3 regions of the Oceanobacillus timonensis genome follow, and region 3 is predicted to be linked to each of the others. Evidence: a T-box and tRNA genes for the amino acid it is inferred to sense, from the RefSeq annotation. Region 3 holds a T-box; the other regions hold tRNA genes.
What was found. The T-box of region 3 lies ahead of tyrS (tyrosine--tRNA ligase). A T-box ahead of a tRNA ligase gene usually reads a tRNA of that ligase, here a tRNA-Tyr.
Positions count from the first base shown of each region.

Region 1: it encodes a tRNA-Tyr, which carries the amino acid that the T-box ahead of tyrS (tyrosine--tRNA ligase) is inferred to sense. The anticodon was not compared.
Region 2: it encodes a tRNA-Tyr, which carries the amino acid that the T-box ahead of tyrS (tyrosine--tRNA ligase) is inferred to sense. The anticodon was not compared.

Region 1 covers NZ_LT800497.1:4,220,003-4,226,408, reverse strand. Annotated here, with positions in the region: gene fabI (enoyl-ACP reductase FabI) at 1-509, opposite strand, end outside; tRNA gene B7E05_RS20770 (tRNA-Glu) at 810-884, shown strand; tRNA gene B7E05_RS20765 (tRNA-Val) at 961-1,036, shown strand; tRNA gene B7E05_RS20760 (tRNA-Thr) at 1,041-1,116, shown strand; tRNA gene B7E05_RS20755 (tRNA-Tyr) at 1,159-1,243, shown strand; tRNA gene B7E05_RS20750 (tRNA-Gln) at 1,253-1,324, shown strand; tRNA gene B7E05_RS20745 (tRNA-Lys) at 1,368-1,440, shown strand; gene B7E05_RS20740 (hydroxymethylglutaryl-CoA reductase, degradative) at 1,771-3,060, shown strand; gene mvk (mevalonate kinase) at 3,057-4,013, shown strand; gene mvaD (diphosphomevalonate decarboxylase) at 4,128-5,102, shown strand; gene B7E05_RS20725 (phosphomevalonate kinase) at 5,115-6,221, shown strand.
Region 2 covers NZ_LT800497.1:4,169,261-4,175,666, reverse strand. Annotated here, with positions in the region: rRNA gene B7E05_RS20510 (23S ribosomal RNA) at 1-2,541, shown strand, start outside; rRNA gene rrf (5S ribosomal RNA) at 2,608-2,723, shown strand; tRNA gene B7E05_RS20500 (tRNA-Glu) at 2,853-2,927, shown strand; tRNA gene B7E05_RS20495 (tRNA-Val) at 2,957-3,032, shown strand; tRNA gene B7E05_RS20490 (tRNA-Met) at 3,055-3,131, shown strand; tRNA gene B7E05_RS20485 (tRNA-Asp) at 3,136-3,212, shown strand; tRNA gene B7E05_RS20480 (tRNA-Phe) at 3,235-3,310, shown strand; tRNA gene B7E05_RS20475 (tRNA-Tyr) at 3,326-3,411, shown strand; tRNA gene B7E05_RS20470 (tRNA-Gly) at 3,422-3,495, shown strand; tRNA gene B7E05_RS20465 (tRNA-Ile) at 3,506-3,579, shown strand; gene B7E05_RS20460 (class I SAM-dependent methyltransferase) at 3,994-4,596, shown strand; gene B7E05_RS20455 (ABC transporter ATP-binding protein) at 5,219-6,118, shown strand; gene B7E05_RS20450 (ABC transporter permease) at 6,142-6,406, shown strand, end outside.
Region 3 covers NZ_LT800497.1:3,094,342-3,100,747, forward strand. Annotated here, with positions in the region: gene B7E05_RS15175 (DegV family protein) at 1-189, shown strand, start outside; gene tyrS (tyrosine--tRNA ligase) at 274-1,551, opposite strand; T-box leader at 1,652-1,884, opposite strand; gene B7E05_RS15185 (transglycosylase domain-containing protein) at 2,017-4,512, shown strand; gene B7E05_RS15190 (GNAT family N-acetyltransferase) at 4,691-5,323, shown strand; gene B7E05_RS15195 (acetoin utilization AcuB family protein) at 5,353-6,000, shown strand; gene B7E05_RS15200 (acetoin utilization protein AcuC) at 5,997-6,406, shown strand, end outside.

The DNA.
Region 1 (6,406 bases), 1.1 Mb from region 3:
GCTTCCAGAGATGCTTTAGCCACACCCATAACGTTATAGCCAGGAACGACTTGTTCTGCTCCGATATACGTTTGTGTGACAACCGAACCTCCTTCTGTCATCAGTTCTTTCGCAGCATTTGTCACGGTTACTAAGGAATAAGCACTGATTTCTTGGGCGAGCAGGAAGCCGTCACGAGAAGTAGTGACAAATTCACCTTGCAGGTCCTCACGTTTTGCAAAGGCAACAGAGTGAACCAAGCCGTGAATCACACCGATTTTTTCTTTTATCTCCTGAAACGCTTCCTGAACACTTTCATCGGATGCAACATCGCAAGAGATAATTGCTTTTGGTTCGATTTCATGTTTCTCTAAAAGTTTTACTAACTTATTATAGGATCTTTCCTGCCGGTTCGTAAAAATAAGATTAGCTCCGGCATTATGTAGTGATTTGGTAATGCCCCATGCAATACTTCTTTCGTTTGCGACGCCCATTACTACAATATTTTTACCTTCTAAAAGCTTTGTCATACTTTTCCTCCATTCCACATTTTACTTAGCATCTATTATAACTGATTAGTACCAGGTGATAAAGGTAAAACCTGTTTTTCTTTATTTCTATAGAAGAAACGGGTTAAAATAACGAAATCTTATACAAAATATGATTCTGTAACATCGTATTAAAATAGGCATTGACCGTGTTTGAACATCTTTGGAAAAATAAAATAAAGTTTTTTTCATTTTTCTCTTTACAAACGGTTGGTTCCTCGATATAATAAAATTCGTCAGTTTGCGGGAGATACTTTCAAAAACTTCTCAGACAGCAATCATGGCCCGTTGGTCAAGTGGTTAAGACACCGCCCTTTCACGGCGGTAACACGGGTTCGAATCCCGTACGGGTCACCAACTTATTTCAATGAAAAACATATAGGAAACACGCAATGTTATTTTATAACATTTTCAGGCATACATAATATGCTCTGGAGGATTAGCTCAGCTGGGAGAGCACCTGCCTTACAAGCAGGGGGTCGCAGGTTCGAGCCCTGCATCCTCCACCATCATGCCGGCCTAGCTCAACTGGTAGAGCAACTGACTTGTAATCAGTAGGTTGGGGGTTCAAGTCCTCTGGCCGGCACCATTTTTTTATGTATATTATTTACCATATGGTTAACAATACTACGGAGGGGTAGCGAAGTGGCTAAACGCGGCGGACTGTAAATCCGCTCCCTCAGGGTTCGGGAGTTCGAATCTCTCCCCCTCCACCATGTTTTTATTGGGCCATAGCCAAGCGGTAAGGCATCGGGTTTTGATCCCGTGCACCCCAGGTTCGAATCCTGGTGGCCCAGCCTTTTTTTTATGTCTTTTTTATACTCGATAGAGATATTACAGGAGCCATTAGCTCAGTTGGCAGAGCATCTGACTTTTAATCAGAGGGTCGAAGGTTCGAATCCTTCATGGCTCATTACAAGAATGACAAGTACAGAACACACAGAAAACGGGATAAGCTTATCTCGTTTTTTTCTTTATCATGGAGAATTGCCCGTAAACGCTCCCGTTGCAGTAACGTTTCTTTGTATAGATAAGGTTTCGTGAACACCAAGTTAGAAAATGTATAAAACTAAAAAAATACAGTACCTGACCATAATATCAAGTACTTAGTTCTAGTAACGAAATAAGTATCTTCAAAATGAAAAAACGGTAGAATTCATGTTATAATCAAAATAGTTTCTTTTAGTACTTCGTAATAAAAAGCATATTTTTAGATATGATAAATAAAAAGGATGAGCTAGGCATGACCTCTTCAAGGATACCCGGTTTTTATAATATGACAGTAGAAGAAAGGCGAGCATTGTTACGTGAAGCCTTTTCTTTAACAGAAGCAGAAACGCAAAATTTGTCTAACGCAGATGCACTTACAATAGGAAAAGCTGATAATATGATTGAAAATGTCATTGGTACCTATCCATTACCATTTGGATTAGGATTAAATTTTTTAGTAAATGGGAAAGAATATGTGGTGCCGATGGCTATTGAAGAAGCATCTGTTGTTGCTTCTGCCAGCCATATTGCAAAGATAGTCAGAGAGGCTGGCGGGTTTCAAACTGAGTCGAAAGAGAGACTGATGATTGGACAGATTCAGGTTGTCGGCTGTCCGGATTTTCAAGAAGCAAAGCAACAAATCCTTCAACATAAAGAACTTCTAATGAAAGCTGCCGATGAAGCTTATCCGAGCATCGTCAGACGTGGCGGCGGTGTGAGAGATTTAGATGTCCGTATACTCAATGAAGAGGATGCTTCATCCTATAGCAAAATGCTGGTTATGCATATCTATGTAGATACCCGTGACGCAATGGGAGCGAATATGATTAATACAATGGTAGAATCTATCGCGCCAATTGTAGAAGAAATAACAAAAGGAAAAGTATACCTGCGTATTTTATCGAATTATGCAGATCGCAGCCTTGTCACAGCGAAATGCGTGATACCTCCGCATATGTTAAAAACAGGTTCATTTACTGGAGAAGAGGTAAGAGACGGTGTGATTCATGCGTATGAATTTGCTGCTTCGGACCCGTATCGTGCGGTAACGCATAATAAAGGAATTATGAACGGTATTGACCCTGTGGTGATAGCAACAGGCAATGATTGGCGGGCGGTAGAGGCCGGAGCGCATGCTTACGCCGCTAGAAATGGACATTATGGTTCAATGACGACATGGTCAAAAGACGAAGAAGGTAACTTGGTTGGTGAAATCGAACTTCCAATGTCTGTAGGAACAGTCGGAGGGGCAACTCGTGTTCATCCGTTAGCTGATTTCTCTTTATCCATTATGCATATTGAATCAGCAGAGGAACTTGCGCAGGTTATTGTGGCAGTTGGTCTTGCCCAAAATCTTGGAGCGCTCAAGGCATTGGCAACAGACGGTATTCAAAAAGGGCATATGGCCCTTCACTCACGTTCTGTTGCAATAGCTGGAGGAGCAACTGGGGAGATGATTGATGTGATAGCAAAACAATTAGTAGAACAACAAGAAATCCGTGTGGGAAAAGCTGAAGAATTGGTGGAACAGTATAAAAAATGAGTGCAGAAAAAGTAACAGCGTCGGAGAAAACAGCTATCGGTGTAGCTCATAGTAAGGTCATTTTAATTGGAGAGCATGCGGTTGTACACGGACAGCCGGCAATTGCTATTCCATTTCCTTTGATCGGTGTAGAGACGGTGATTGAGTACGTTCCGGGAACGGTGAAAATGGACAGTACTTTTTATCATGGTCCATTGCAGCACGCCCCGAAAGAGCTGGAAGGTATTATTCAATGTGTTTCCAGTTCGTGTGAATATCTCGGCATTCCTTATAAAGACTTGCTGATACGGATTAATTCCTCTGTGCCGCCGGGGAAAGGGCTCGGATCCAGTGCATCCGTAGCTATTTCTGTTATTCGGTCTTTATTCCATTATTGTGAGAAGGAATGTTCACCAGAAGAATTATTGAAATTAGCAAATGTAGCAGAAACTTACGCCCATGGAGCTCCAAGTGGATTAGACACATTAACGATTACTTCTGATAAACCGGTATGGTATAAAAAAGGGACTCCTGTAGACCGTATCGAATTAGGGGAAGACCTTCATTTTATTGTTGCGGATTCTGGAAGAGTTGGCGATACGCGTACATCTGTTGAATCTGTAGCAAATTTGTTAAAAACAGCTCCACATCGTATTCATTCTAAAATAGAGCGTATTGGTGAGCTGACACATCATGCAAAAGAAGCATTGGAAAAAGCGAGCAAACAGTTTTTAGGTCAATTGTTGAATGAAGCGCAAAAAGAGTTGGAAGTATTAGGTGTAAGTGATGCGGGATTAAATAAATTAATTCGTTTTGCACGGGAGGAAGGCGCCCTTGGTGCAAAATTAACAGGCGGCGGAAATGGCGGCTGTATCATTGCGCTTGCGCAAAATGAAGTCCATTCCAAACAACTGGCTGAAAAGTTACGCCGGTTTGGTGCGGCAGCAGTCTGGCCATTTGTTTTAAAGAAATAAAAGGGCACTTCATCCGGTGTGCGTTTTTCATTTCTTGCAGTGGAAGTCTTCCAGCCGGGTTACACTACGGTAAAAGAATGTTTGGACAGGATTGTAGAAAAGGGGATTCAAGTTATGAAAGCAACAGCAAGAGCACATACAAATATCGCTTTAATTAAGTACTGGGGAAAGCGGAATGAGTCATTGATTCTACCCGCGAATAGCAATCTTTCTGTTACGTTAGATGGTTTTTCCACAGAAACAACCGTGCATTTTCAGGAAGGGTTAAAGGAAGACTCCTTTCTCTTAAATGAACAGAACGTAGAAGGAGATGCACGCACAAAGGTAGCGGTATTTTTAGATAAGGTACGGGCTCTTTCTGGAAAGGAAATCTACGCCCAGGTTCAATCTGTGAATCATGTTCCTACTGCTGCTGGATTTGCTTCCTCTGCTTCCGGCCTTGCAGCATTGGCTGCGGCGAGTACGAAAGCAATCGGGCTTTCCTTGGAAGATAGGGAGTTATCAAGGCTGGCCCGCCAAGGTTCCGGATCTGCTTCCCGTTCCATTTTTGGCGGTTTTGTAGAATGGCAAATGGGAGAGCGGGAAGACGGCTTGGATTCGTATGCTGTTCAAGTTGCTGATGAATCTCATTGGGATATTCGCATTGCTGCTGTGGTTTTGTCAAAAACGGTGAAAAAAGTTTCAAGCAGAGAGGGGATGCGTCGTACCATAGATACCTCTCCTTTTTATGCCGGTTGGCTGGAACAGACGGCAAAGGATCTGCAAGAAATCAAACAAGCCATTGCTGATAAAGATTTTGAGAAAATGGGAAGCGTTGCGGAGGCCAATTGTTTGCGAATGCATGCGACGACATTAGGTGCGAACCCGCCTTTTACTTATTGGCAAGATAATACGATGCGTGTGATGCAAACAGTTCAGGACTTAAGAGAACATGGGATTCCTGCTTTCTTTACGATTGATGCTGGACCCAATGTAAAAGTACTGTATCTTCCGGAAGATGAAGATAAAATAAAAAAACGTCTGCAAACAGTGGAAGGCGTTGAAGATATTATTATTAGCAAACCAGGAAGTGGAATTCGTTATCTATAAGGGAGGGAGAAAATGGTGGCCAAATCAATTACAGTCAAAGTACCGGGAAAATTAATGATTGCGGGAGAATTTGCCGTATTAGAGCCTTATCAGAATCTGGCAGTCATGGCTGTTAACCGCTTTGTCTATGCAACCGTCTCCGAAGCGGATAGCCACCAGCTGACTTTATCGGATTTTTCCCTTCATAATGTTCCCTGGTCATGGCAAGAAACAGATATACATATTGAATCAGATGATTCCCGGTTGTCTTTTGTAAAGGATGCTCTCCGGGTTACTTATCGTTATTTGGAAGAACAAGGGTTGCCTGTTCGCCCGATGCATGTTTCTACACGCAGTGAATTAGACGATGCTTCCGGTGTGAAGTATGGTTTGGGTTCAAGTGCGGCAATTGTTACGTCTATTGTAGCGGGAGTCTTGCGTTTTCAAGCCCCTCGTTTGGCTGAGAAAGACACGATTTTCCGCTTATCTGCATTATCTCATGTGATCACGCAAGGCAATGGTTCAGGTGCGGATATAGCTGCTTCTACCTATGGCGGACTGCTGCAATTTTCTTCTTTTCAGGCTGATTGGCTGCTGGAAGCATATCACGAAGCAGATTCTATCTCTGAAGTGGTGAAGAAAGATTGGAAGTATTATAAAGCTGAACCCATTGCCTTACCAGCGGATGTTTCTTTTTGTGTAGGATGGACGGGCAGTGCCGCATCAACAAAAGATTTAGTGAATCAGGTCCGTTTATTAAAGATTCATAATGCTACAGCTTATGAGACCTTTCTAAAAGATAGTAAAAATGCTGTAACTCAATTTTTAACAGGAGCAAAAAATAATGATATAAACCAATTGTTTGAAGGGATAAAGGCAAACCGAAAAGCTTTGAATCAAGTAGGACAAGCAGCTGATACAAATATAGAAACAGCGGATTTAACCGTTTTATGTCATCTGGCAGAAGATTTGGGAGGAGCTGGGAAGCCTTCTGGAGCTGGAGGTGGCGATTGCGGCATTGCTTTTATGCCCACAGAGGAGACCTCAGAACAATTAGCACGTTCCTGGGAAACAGAAGGTATTAAAGCTTTGACATTGTCTCCATTTATAGGCGGAGAGACAGTCATTGAAACGCAGTAGGCACAATAAAAGATAATTTCACACAATATACATGAGACCGTTTTGCAATACGCTGCATTGTAAATCGGTTTTTTTATTTGTGTATTTCCATGAGAGGAAAATTGCTGCTATCTTTCAAATTGTTTTAAGTTTCTTATAAAAAATGAAAATGATTAATGAAGTGAAGAGAAAAATAAGATATTATT
Region 2 (6,406 bases), 1.1 Mb from region 3:
GTAATCGAAAAAGCGTTTCCTCCGGAGTGTATCCTGAGTACGGCGGAACACGTGGAATTCCGTCGGAATCCGGGAGGACCATCTCCCAAGGCTAAATACTCCCTAGTGACCGATAGTGAACCAGTACCGTGAGGGAAAGGTGAAAAGCACCCCGGGAGGGGAGTGAAATAGAACCTGAAACCGTGTGCCTACAAGTAGTCGAAGCCCGTTTATGGGTGACGGCGTACCTTTTGTAGAATGGACCGGCGAGTTACGATCGTATGCAAGGTTAAGTGGAAGACACGGAGCCGCAGCGAAAGCGAGTCTGAATAGGGCGAGTGAGTATACGGTCGTAGACCCGAAACTGTGTGATCTACCCATGTCCAGGGTGAAGGTCAGGTAACACTGACTGGAGGCCCGAACCCACGTATGTTGAAAAATGCGGGGATGAGGTGTGGGTAGCGGTGAAATTCCAATCGAACACAGAGATAGCTGGTTCTCTCCGAAATAGCTTTAGGGCTAGCCTCAAGCAATAGAGTACTGGAGGTAGAGCACTGATTGGACTAGGGGCCCCTACCGGGTTACCGAATTCAGTCAAACTCCGAATGCCAGTTACTTCCGCTTGGGAGTCAGACTATGGGTGATAAGGTTCATAGTCGAAAGGGAAACAGCCCAGACCGCCAGCTAAGGTCCCTAAGTATACGTTAAGTGGAAAAGGATGTGGCGTTGCACAGACAACCAGGATGTTGGCTTAGAAGCAGCCATCATTGAAAGAGTGCGTAATAGCTCACTGGTCGAGTGACGCTGCGCCGAAAATGTACCGGGGCTAAACGTATCACCGAAGCTGCGGATTGTTCTTACGAACAATGGTAGGAGAGCGTTCAAAGGGCAGAGAAGTCAGACCGTGAGGACTGGTGGAGCGCTTTGAAGTGAGAATGCCGGTATGAGTAGCGAAAAAAGAGTGAGAATCTCTTTCACCGAAAGCCTAAGGTTTCCTGAGGAAGGCTCGTCCTCTCAGGGTTAGTCGGGACCTAAGCCGAGGCCGACAGGCGTAGGCGATGGATAACAGGTTGATATTCCTGTACCACCTCATGATTGTTTGAGCAATGGGGGGACGCAGGAGGATAAGGAGTGCGCACCGATGGATGTGCGTCCAAGCATGCGAGGAAGTCAGATAGGCAAATCCGTCTGACATATTTCTGAGCTGTGACGGGGAGGGAAATGAAGTACCGAAGTTCCGGATTTCACACTGCCAAGAAAAGCCTCTAGTTAGATCATAGGTGCCCGTACCGCAAACCGACACAGGTAGGCGAGGAGAGAATCCTAAGGTGAGCGGGAGAACTCTCGTTAAGGAACTCGGCAAAATGACCCCGTAACTTCGGGAGAAGGGGTGCTCAGGCTGAGTCTGAGCCGCAGTGAATAGGCCCAAGCGACTGTTTAGCAAAAACACAGGTCTCTGCGAAGCCGAAAGGCGAAGTATAGGGGCTGACACCTGCCCGGTGCTGGAAGGTTAAGAGGAAGAGTTAGCTTTCGGGCGAAGCTCTGAATCGAAGCCCCAGTAAACGGCGGCCGTAACTATAACGGTCCTAAGGTAGCGAAATTCCTTGTCGGGTAAGTTCCGACCCGCACGAAAGGTGCAACGACTTGGGCACTGTCTCAACGAGAGACCCGGTGAAATTATACTATGCGTGAAGATGCGCATTACCCGCGACAGGACGGAAAGACCCCGTGGAGCTTTACTGTAGCCTGATATGGAATGTTTGTGCAGTTTGTACAGGATAGGTGGGAGCCTTTGAAACGTGAGCGCTAGCTTACGTGGAGGCATCCGTGGGATACCACCCTAACTGTATGACCATTCTAACCCAGGACCGTGATCCGGTTCGGAGACAGTGTCAGGCGGGCAGTTTGACTGGGGCGGTCGCCTCCTAAAAGGTAACGGAGGCGCCCAAAGGTTCCCTCAGAATGGTTGGAAATCATTCGAAGAGTGTAAAGGCAGAAGGGAGCTTGACTGCGAGACCTACAAGTCGAGCAGGGACGAAAGTCGGGCTTAGTGATCCGGTGGTTCCGCATGGAAGGGCCATCGCTCAACGGATAAAAGCTACCCCGGGGATAACAGGCTTATCTCCCCCAAGAGTTCACATCGACGGGGAGGTTTGGCACCTCGATGTCGGCTCATCGCATCCTGGGGCTGTAGTCGGTCCCAAGGGTTGGGCTGTTCGCCCATTAAAGCGGTACGCGAGCTGGGTTCAGAACGTCGTGAGACAGTTCGGTCCCTATCCGTCGTGGGCGTCGGAAGTTTGAGAGGAGCTGTCCTTAGTACGAGAGGACCGGGATGGACACACCGCTGGTGTACCAGTTGTTCCGCCAGGAGCATAGCTGGGTAGCTACGTGTGGTAAGGATAAGTGCTGAAAGCATCTAAGCATGAAGCCCCCCTCAAGATGAAACTTCCCATCACTTCAAGTGAGTAAAATCCCTCAAAGACGATGAGGTTGATAGGTCCGAGGTGGAAGCGTGGTGACACGTGCAGCTGACGGATACTAATCGATTGAGGACTTATCTAAGTTTTTGTTTGTCACGTTACTCTTATTTAGTTTTCAGGGTGCAAATCCTAAACAAGCTAAAAATAGTCTGGTAGCGATAGCGAAGAGGTCACACCTGTTCTCATGCCGAACACAGAAGTTAAGTTCTTCAGCGCCGATGGTAGTTGGGGGCTTCCCCCTGCGAGAGTAGGACGTTGCCAGGCAATCGATTATTTCACAGTACCTTCACGGTAGAACATCGGTTAATCCCCGATTGCTCGTAGATTTAAGCTCAACTTTTAAAATCTGCCTGTGAAATTATTTATTTGTCTAATATTTGGAAAAAATTAACTGGCCCGTTGGTCAAGTGGTTAAGACACCGCCCTTTCACGGCGGTAACACGGGTTCGAATCCCGTACGGGTCACCATTTTATTTTTATTGACGCATTTGTACTTTGGAGGATTAGCTCAGCTGGGAGAGCACCTGCCTTACAAGCAGGGGGTCGCAGGTTCGAGCCCTGCATCCTCCACCATATAAGATTTATATATTTATATCGCGGGGTGGAGCAGTCTGGCAGCTCGTTGGGCTCATAACCCAGAGGTCGCAGGTTCAAATCCTGCCCCCGCAACCAAACTGGTCCGGTAGTTCAGCTGGTTAGAATGCCTGCCTGTCACGCAGGAGGTCGCGGGTTCGAGTCCCGTCCGGACCGCCATTAAAAATTTAAAACTGCTTATGGCTTGGTAGCTCAGTCGGTAGAGCAGAGGACTGAAAATCCTTGTGTCGGCGGTTCGATTCCGTCCCGAGCCACCATCTTTTCAAAAAAGCGGAGGGATAGCGAAGTTGGCCAAACGCGGCGGACTGTAAATCCGCTCCCATCGGGTTCGTAGGTTCGAGTCCTACTCCCTCCACCATCTTAAATATGCGGGTGTAGTTTAGTGGTAAAACCTCAGCCTTCCAAGCTGATGATGAGGGTTCGATTCCCTTCACCCGCTCCATTATCAAAATGGGCCTGTAGCTCAGCTGGTTAGAGCGCACGCCTGATAAGCGTGAGGTCGGTGGTTCGAGTCCACTCAGGCCCATTACTTATACATATATTTATGGTGCAAATCTCATACATTTGTATGTTAATGTAACGATTATCATTACGTTCTTGAATTAGAACAATAATGCAACTGCCTTCTAAGACCTGGGCAAAGTTCTGAACTCTAAATGAGTTCTTTTTTTGATTGTATTATAATTGGTTGTATAATATTTGACGTTGGTGAAAGAAATCCCTGTCTCCTTAGAAAAGGAGACAGGGATGGAAATTCGCTAACGTCTTTTTTATTTTTTTATATAGAAAACAAGTGCGTTTCCCTATAGAATATGAAGTAAATAGATATTTTTTGGTGAAAAAGACGAAATATTAAAATAATAATATTTCATGGGAGGTATCCAAGGTTTCATGAAGTAAAAAACATTCAAATAAATAGGAAATTGAGGGATAAAATAATATGAATCAAAAATCATTAATTAAAAAATTTGATAAGCAAGCTGAAAAATATGATAAACGGCGCAAAAATGATCCATTGTATCGATTTCGCAAGCGAATTTTTCAAGAAACAGCGGGGAACGTTCTGGAAGTTGCTATTGGTTCAGGTCTTAACTTTCCTTTTTATCGTAGAGATATCGAACTGACAGGAGTGGATTTTAGCTCCGAAATGTTGAAAAGAGCAGCGTATGCGGCAAAAGATTATCCTTTTCAAACGACACTTATCCAAAATGATGTTGAAAGACTTGATTTAAATGAAAACAGCTTTGATACAATCATATCGTCTACTAGTTTTTGTGCCTACCAAGAACCAGTGGGGGTCCTGAATAAGTTTCAAAAGTGGTGTAAGCCGGATGGGAAAATACTGATGCTGGAACATGGCATTAGCGAAAATAAACTCCTGGCAGGAATGCAAAAAATGGTAGATCCATTGGCTTTAAAGGCTGTAGGCTGTCATCAAAATAGAAATATATCTGCTATTATAGAAAAGTCTGATGTAAATCTGATTAGAGAAGAACGTTACTTGGCGGGTTCCTTATATTTGATATGGGCTAAGCCATGTTAATAATTGGTTTTAGCAAAAAAGGTTTAGATTCTCTTCACATCAGTTAATAGGAACAATTTAAGGTAAGTATACACAATAAAATACGCATGAAATGCATCTAAGAACAGAAACCAGGCCTGCGTGAGCTTTGGTCTTTACATTTTGTTTTAAAAATTTGCCATTCCCCCTTTTGTATAGAGTTATATGAAGGGGGGTTATATGGGAAAGTATCGTACCATGAAACCTACCATTAACTAGAACAATTCTTCCAATCTGTATAGATGTCAATCCGTATTCTTAGCAGGTCATACATATATTTCTGCATACTATTCTCCTCCATTCCCCAACGCTTTGTTCTTTTGTCATAATATAAGAGAAAGGAGGGGAAATAATGACTTTTCCAACAGCTATTGTAGTGTCCATAGCGATTATCTGTTTAACATATTTCGTTACGGCAATTACGTTGAAAGCCATGAAAAATGGTGAATAAATAAAGGCTTGCACCGAAAAAACAGCTAACAGTAACTTTCTTTTTTTATACAATTATTTCAGCATGTCATACATTCAACCTTACATGTTATCTCCTTCCTTCCCGCAAACCTTCATTCCTTTGCCATAATAGAAGTGAAAGGAGATGGTGAGTATGCTGACGGTTCAAAACGTAACAAAGCGTTATGATAAAACGGAAGCACTAAAAAATGTTTCCATGACTATCCCTGAGGGAACCTGTTATGGGCTTGTCGGCCCAAATGGCGCAGGAAAATCCACATTAATTAAAATGATTACATCTATTATTCGCGATTACCAAGGAAAAATCGAATGGAATAAACAACGCATCTCAGACAAAACAAAACAGAAATTTGGATATGTTCCACAGGATATTGTTTTGGAGGAGCATATCACAGCGTCTGGCAACTTATATTTATTTGGCAGAATATATGGGTTAAAAGGAAACAAATTGGCCCAGCGGACAAGAGAAGTGTTAACACAAATTGGTCTTAGCGAAAGGAGCAAGGATAAAGTAGCTACTTTTTCAGGAGGGATGAAGCGGAGACTGAATATTGGATGTGCACTGATGCATAATCCGGAGCTTATCATTATGGATGAGCCGACGGTTGGCATAGATCCACAATCACGACAATATATTTTTCAAATGATTGAAGAACTGAAAATTGCTGGAAAGACTGTTATCTATGCGAGTCATTACATGGAGGAAGTGGAAAGACTCTGTGATGATGTTGCTTTTCTCGATCGAGGGAAATTGATTGAAAATGGTGCGGTTGGTGAATTACTCCAACAATATGCAGTTCCTTCCATTTATATTAAAGCAGACTGTATTTCAGAGGAACAGCTGGAATCGTATGGTGAAGTTTCGCAGGAGAAGGATGCATTTTTAATCTATACAGAAGAAGCTCTGTCAGCAATGGAAAATCTGATTTCTTATTGTAGAGAAAATAATATAGATGTAGAGCGGTTAGAACTTGTCCGTCCGCGGTTAGAGGATGTATTTTTTAGACTGACTGGAAGTAATTTGAGAGATTAAAAGTAAAGCTGGAGGTGTTTAGGATGAACGCTGTTATGATAGTGGAATTAAAAAAGCATGTACAGGATAAAGGGCTTGTGTTTTGGATATTTCTTCTGCCGATTTTATTTACGGTTGTATTTATTGCTATCTTTACAGCAGGTGTGGATGATACGGCTAGACAGGAAGTTATTCAGTCTATTGTTCCGGCATATATTGTGATGTTCGTCTTTTTTATTATGATTTCGATGGTACAGGTATTTATTAAAGACAGGGATAAAGGGATGACAGCAAGATTGGCTAGCACAC
Region 3 (6,406 bases):
AACGATTTACAAAATCAAACTATTGGTATCAGTCACGGGGATGATTTACCCCGAGCACAGGAACTATCAAAAATGATACAGGACAGATTTGGAGTAAAAGAAGAAAACATTATTATTGAAATGGTCGGCTCCGTCATTGGTGCACATTCCGGTCCCGGAACACTGGCCCTATTTTTTAGTAATGAATAAAACATGGAACTTCATACTCCGATGTATAAAAATAGATTTGACGCTTCCTTTTACGTCAAATCTATTTTTTTGACTGTCTTTTCTTTATTGAAAACGAATTAAGAAGTATTTTTTCTTCCCTCTGCGGATTACCGTGAAAGCATCACCTAACCGGTCCGATTCATCCACCGTATATTCTATATCTTGAACACGTTCTCCATTGATATAGACAGCTCCATTTTTCACATCTTCTCTTGCTTGGCGTTTGGATGAAGAGATAGAAGCATTCACCAGTAAGTCAATCAGTCCGATTGGTTCTTTTACCGTATCATAGTTTGGGACATCTTTAAATGCCTGCTCCACTTCATCTAGCTTTAATTGTTTGATATCCCCGCTGAATAATGCTGCAGAAATTCTCTGCGCCTGTTCTAGAGCAGCTTCATCATGAATACTGCGAGTCATTTCTTCTGCCAGACGGCGTTGTGCAACTCGTTTTTCCGGCTGTGTTTCTACTTCTTTTTCTAACACAGCGATTTCTTCGTCAGAAAGAAAAGTAAAGTATTTGATAAAACGGATAACATCACGGTCATCCGCATTAATCCAAAACTGATAAAATTCATATGGGGATGTTTTTTTAGCATCTAACCAAATAGCATTACCGGCCGTTTTTCCAAATTTGGTTCCATCTGCCGTTGTAATCAATGGTACAGTTAAACCGTAAACTTCCGCTGTTTCCCCTTGATTTTCCCTGGAACGACGAATAAGTTCCATGCCGGCTGTAATATTTCCCCACTGATCACTACCGCCAATCTGTAATGTACAATTCTCTTCTTCATATAATCGTAAAAAGTCTAAAGATTGTAGAATCATGTAGCTGAACTCCGTAAAGGTAATCCCTTGTGCCAGCCTTGCAGCAACTGAATCCTTGGACAACATATAATTGATTCCAAAATGTTTTCCTGCACCACGGAGAAAATCAATGATGGTCATATGCCCCAGCCAGTCATGATTGTTACGGGATACAACCTGATTATCACTGGAGGAATCATCCATATCTACAATTTTGGCGATTTGCTTTTGAATACTTTCTGTAAAGCCAAAAACAACTTCTTCGGTATTTAAACTGCGTTCACTTGAACGCCCGCTTGGGTCGCCAATCATGCCGGTGCCCCCGCCGACTAATGCAATCGGCTTATGGCCTGCCCGTTGAAATCTGCGCAGCATCGTTAAAGGAACCAAATGCCCGATGTGCAAGCTGTCCGCTGTCGGATCAAATCCACAGTATAAGGTTACTTGATTATTTTCGAGATGTTTTTCTAATCCATCCCGATCTGTTACTTGATTCACTAGTCCTCTGTCTTCTAAGTCCTGTAAAATATTCATACTCTTTCCTCCATTAATAGATAGTTTCGTTTTACTGACAATCCCGGCTACTTCTCCGCTTTGAAAGGAGAAAATAAAAAACCCGCCTCCTCTCTGGTAAGAAAGGGACGAGTTGGATTCGCGGTACCACCCTTGTTGCTATCATAATATAGCCACTTAAGGTTTGTTAACGATGTTTTTCACCGTTCTTTTGATGAACAAATGCTATTCCTGCTCATCAAAAGAAAAACTCCAGACTGTAATTCGCATGGGAATATATACTGACTTACACCACCCGTCAGCTCTCTATGATAGGGATTCACCAATGCTACTTCGATCCTTCCATGTTTATAAAAGATAAATGGATATGATAATACTATTCATAGCATAAATGGACTTCTTACGCAAGCTATTTATCATCTCACTACCAAACTATATTTTCTCTATGTTATAATAATTGTTGAATTAGGAGGTCTAATGTCAATTATGAAAGAAAAACTACAACGTTTTTTTAATACTGTTAAAAGTTGGTGGAAAGAAGGTGTTATCCAACAAGTATCAAGAATTACGTATGACGTTGTTTGGAATTTGGTATTATTTGCTATCGTGGTAGGTGTCATCGGCGGCATTTTTGCTGGTGGTATCGGGCTTGGATACTTTGCATCTCTCGTTCATGAGGAGCCTTTAAGAAGTGAAGCCTCGATGGCAGATGATATTTATAATTATTCAGAAACGTCCAGTATTTATTTTGCAGATGAAGTTTATTTAGGGGATATCCGGAGCGATTTATATCGGGAGGAAGTTGGTCTTGAGAATATCTCCTCTACATTAACGGATGCGGTTATTGCGACAGAGGATGAATACTTCCCGGAGCATAATGGCGTTGTGCCCAAAGCCATTTTAAGAGCGACAGCACAGGAATTTCTGAATTCTTCTGTCCAGACCGGAGGAAGTACACTGACACAGCAGCTTATCAAGAATCAGGTCCTGACCGACGAAGTATCCTTTGACCGGAAGGCGAAAGAAATACTGTTAGCAATGCGACTGGAAAATTATTTTACGAAAGATGAAATTATGGAAGCTTATTTAAATATTATCCCTTATGGCAGAAATTCATCCGGTCGTAATATTGCAGGTATACAAACAGCCTCCAAAGGTATTTTTGGTGTGGAAGCTTCTGAATTAACGATTCCACAAGCTGCGTATCTGGCAGGACTCCCGCAAGGTCCATCTTCCTATACACCGTTTACAGCTGCAGGGGAATTAAAATCAGAAGAAGAATTACAGCCTGGTATTAATCGTATGAAAACAGTGTTGAATCGCATGCATGATATGGAATTTATCACAGATGAAGAACTGGAGGAAGCTGCTAATTATGATATTGCCAGTGACTTTATTGATGCAGTCCCTTCTTCTACAGACGAATATCCTTATGTCACGTATGAAGTACAAAAACGCACAAAAGACATCATTCAAGAGATATTAATGGAAGAAGATGACGTTACCGAAGAAGATTTGGAAGAAGATGACGATTTGCGCGCAGAATATATAGAGCGTACAGAGAAAGAATTGCGTGACGGCGGTTATCAAATTCATACAACAATTAACAAAGATATCTATGACGCCATGCAAGAAGCTGCAGAAAATTACTCTGACTATGGTTATTCCAGAACCTTTACAGCAACCAACAGCGAAGGGGAAGAATATGAAGTAACGCAGGAAATTCAGACAGGTGCTATTATGGTCGAGAATAATACCGGAAAAATTATTTCTTTTATCGGCGGACGCGGATTTGATGAAGACCATCAGGTGAATTTCGCTACAGATACAAAACGTTCTATCGGCAGTACAATTAAACCATTACTGGACTATGCTCCAGCAATGGAAGAAGGTATTATCCAGCCGGGAACTCCTATTGCGGACTATCCGCGTTCATTTGCCGGAGGGTCGTTTTCTCCAGGAAACTATGGAGGCGGTAATTATGGGCTTGTTTCTGCCCGCACTGCACTTACCAATTCATACAATATTCCGGCAGCAGCCATATATATGGAAATGATTGATGATGACCCTGCTTCCTATTTAGAGAAGATGGGCGTCACTTCTTTAACAGAAAGCGACCATTCCATTCCATCGCTGTCTATCGGTGCAATGGATCACGGGATATCTGTAGAAGAAAATGTGAATGCTTTTTCTACATTCGGCAATGATGGCAAATTTGCAGATGCTTATATGATTGATAAAATTACGAACGCTGAAGGGGATGTTATTTACGAACATGAAACAGACCCTGTCGAAGTATTTTCTCCGCAGACCTCGTACTTAACAGTAGATATGATGCGGGATGTTATTGATAACGGAACAGCTGGTTATGTGAATTCACAGCTCCAAAATACAAATGTTGACTGGGCAGGAAAGACAGGAACATCCCAAGATTATCATGATGCTTGGTTTGTTGCGTCCAATCCGAATATTACATTTGGTACTTGGATTGGGTATGAAACCCCTGCATCCATTAACCACCCTTATCATCTTTCCTACAGTGAGCGGAATATGAAATTGTGGGCAGAGGTTATTAATGCATCTGCAGAGGTGGATCCGGCCTTAGTTACTCCAGAAAAACCGTTTGAACGTCCGGACGGCATTGTAGAGGAAAGTTATTGCGCTGTTTCAGGCATGGAGCCATCTGATTTATGTGAGGATGTAGGACTTGTTAAAACGGATTTATTTGATTCGGAACATGTACCGACCGAAGAAGATAATAGTTTAACAAGAGGCAGCAGACGCGTTTTAGAATCTGACGATGATGGAAATTCATTCAGCAGAAACAACGGAATTATGTTTAATCCGGATTGGCTGAGAGAAGAAGGATACGACGACATGGATGACTTTTCCATGCTCTATCCAAGAACAGAACGAGATAAATGGCTGCAAATTGGAATTCCGGCCAGTATGTCATCCAGTTCAGATGACGACGACGATTAATTAAATCACGCAGTTTCATAAAACTTCACGCTATAGGGGTATATTGCTTATAGCGTGAAGTTTTTTATTATCTACCATAAGCTTTTTTACAATTCTCAAAAAAACACTAAAAAAATGCAGCTATTTTCTGTATAATAGACGGTAAGCATATGTTGTATCTCATAAAGGTGGTGGATGAATGAAACATACAAAGGAATTTGATTCAATCCTTTTGGAAACAGCGGCAGGTGCACTGACTGTCGAAGGTCCTGTTTCACGCTCCCAATTAGAACAATATCATTTTCACAACGAACTGACTGCATTCAGGCCTGCAGACAAACAATTTGAAGCACTCTTAGAGATTGCTGATTTAAAAGAAGCAAGAATTATTATTGCCCGTACAACAGATACCATTATCGGCTATGTTACTTACTTGCATCCTGATCCATTAGAAAGATGGTCCAAATATAACATGGAGGATTTAATTGAATTAGGCGCGATTGAAATTATTCGGAAGTATCGGGGCAGCGGAGTTGGTTCTGCATTACTGCGGCAATCGATGAAAGACCCTTATATGGAAAACTATATTGTCATTTCCACAGAATATTATTGGCATTGGGATTTGGATTATAGTCAATTAAGTATTTGGGATTATCGTAAAGTGATGGAAAAAATGATGGCAGCAGGCGGCCTTCTTCCAGCTCCAACAGATGAGCCTGAGATCAACTCTCATCCGGCTAACTGTTTAATGGTGCGAATCGGAAGTAACGTGCCGCAAAAATCCATCGAGTTATTTGATAAATTACGTTTTTTAGGCCCAAATCATTATTAACAGAGATATAACTAAAGGGGGATTCTATTATGTTAGTCGAAGAATTAATGAACAGAAATATGATAACGCTTCCACCAACTGCAACAATTAATGAAGCGTTACAACTATTGGAAAAACATAAAATCAGGCATATTACGATTGTTGATAAAGACATGTACGTTCTTGGTATTGTTTCCGACCGCGACGTGAGAGATGCAAGTCCATCCACTTTTCTGGATACGAGTGATTTTTATATTCTTAATAAAGAAATCCAAACCATTATGACAAGCCCTGTTATCACCATTCATCCCATGGACTTTGTAGAAGAGATTGCTTATATTTTCTATGATAAAGAGATTGCCTGCTTGCCAGTTGTCAGCAGGGACAAACTGGTTGGAGTCGTAACAGAAAAAGATATGCTTTATAAATTAATTCAATTAACCGGGACACATGAACAAAGCTCCCTTATTGAAGTGAAAGTTCCTGACCAGCCGGGCGAGCTGCCCAGAGTTGCAGGTGTTTTCGGCAATCATAACGTCAACATTGTATCTGTGTTGCTGTATCCTTACAAAGACCCGGACTATAAAGTACTCGTATTTCGTGTCAAAACATTAAATCCGATGCCCATTATTAACGATCTTCGCAATGCCGGCTATACGCTGCTCTGGCCAAATAATATTATGGAGCCAAAAAGATGACGAAGCAAGCTGGTTTTATTTATACTCCTGCGTTTTTAAATTATCAATTCTCAGAAGACCACCCTTTTAACCATAAGCGGGTGCAACTTACGAAAGAATTGTTGGAGGGGCAATCCACATTAACACAATCGGATCTCATTACGCCGCGAATGGCTGTAGATGAAGAGATTGCCCTGTTTCATGATACAACCTATATTGAAGCAGTCAAAAGAGCCGGCAACGGGGCTTTAAAAGAAGATCGGGCACAGGAATATGGCATAGGAACAGAAGATACACCTATTTTTCCAAATATGCATCAAGCTTCTTCCAGTTTGGTTGGAGGAAGTCTGACAGCTGTTGAAAAAATATTAAATGGAGATTATAAAAAAATAACAAATATCGGCGGCGGGTTGCATCACGGATTTCA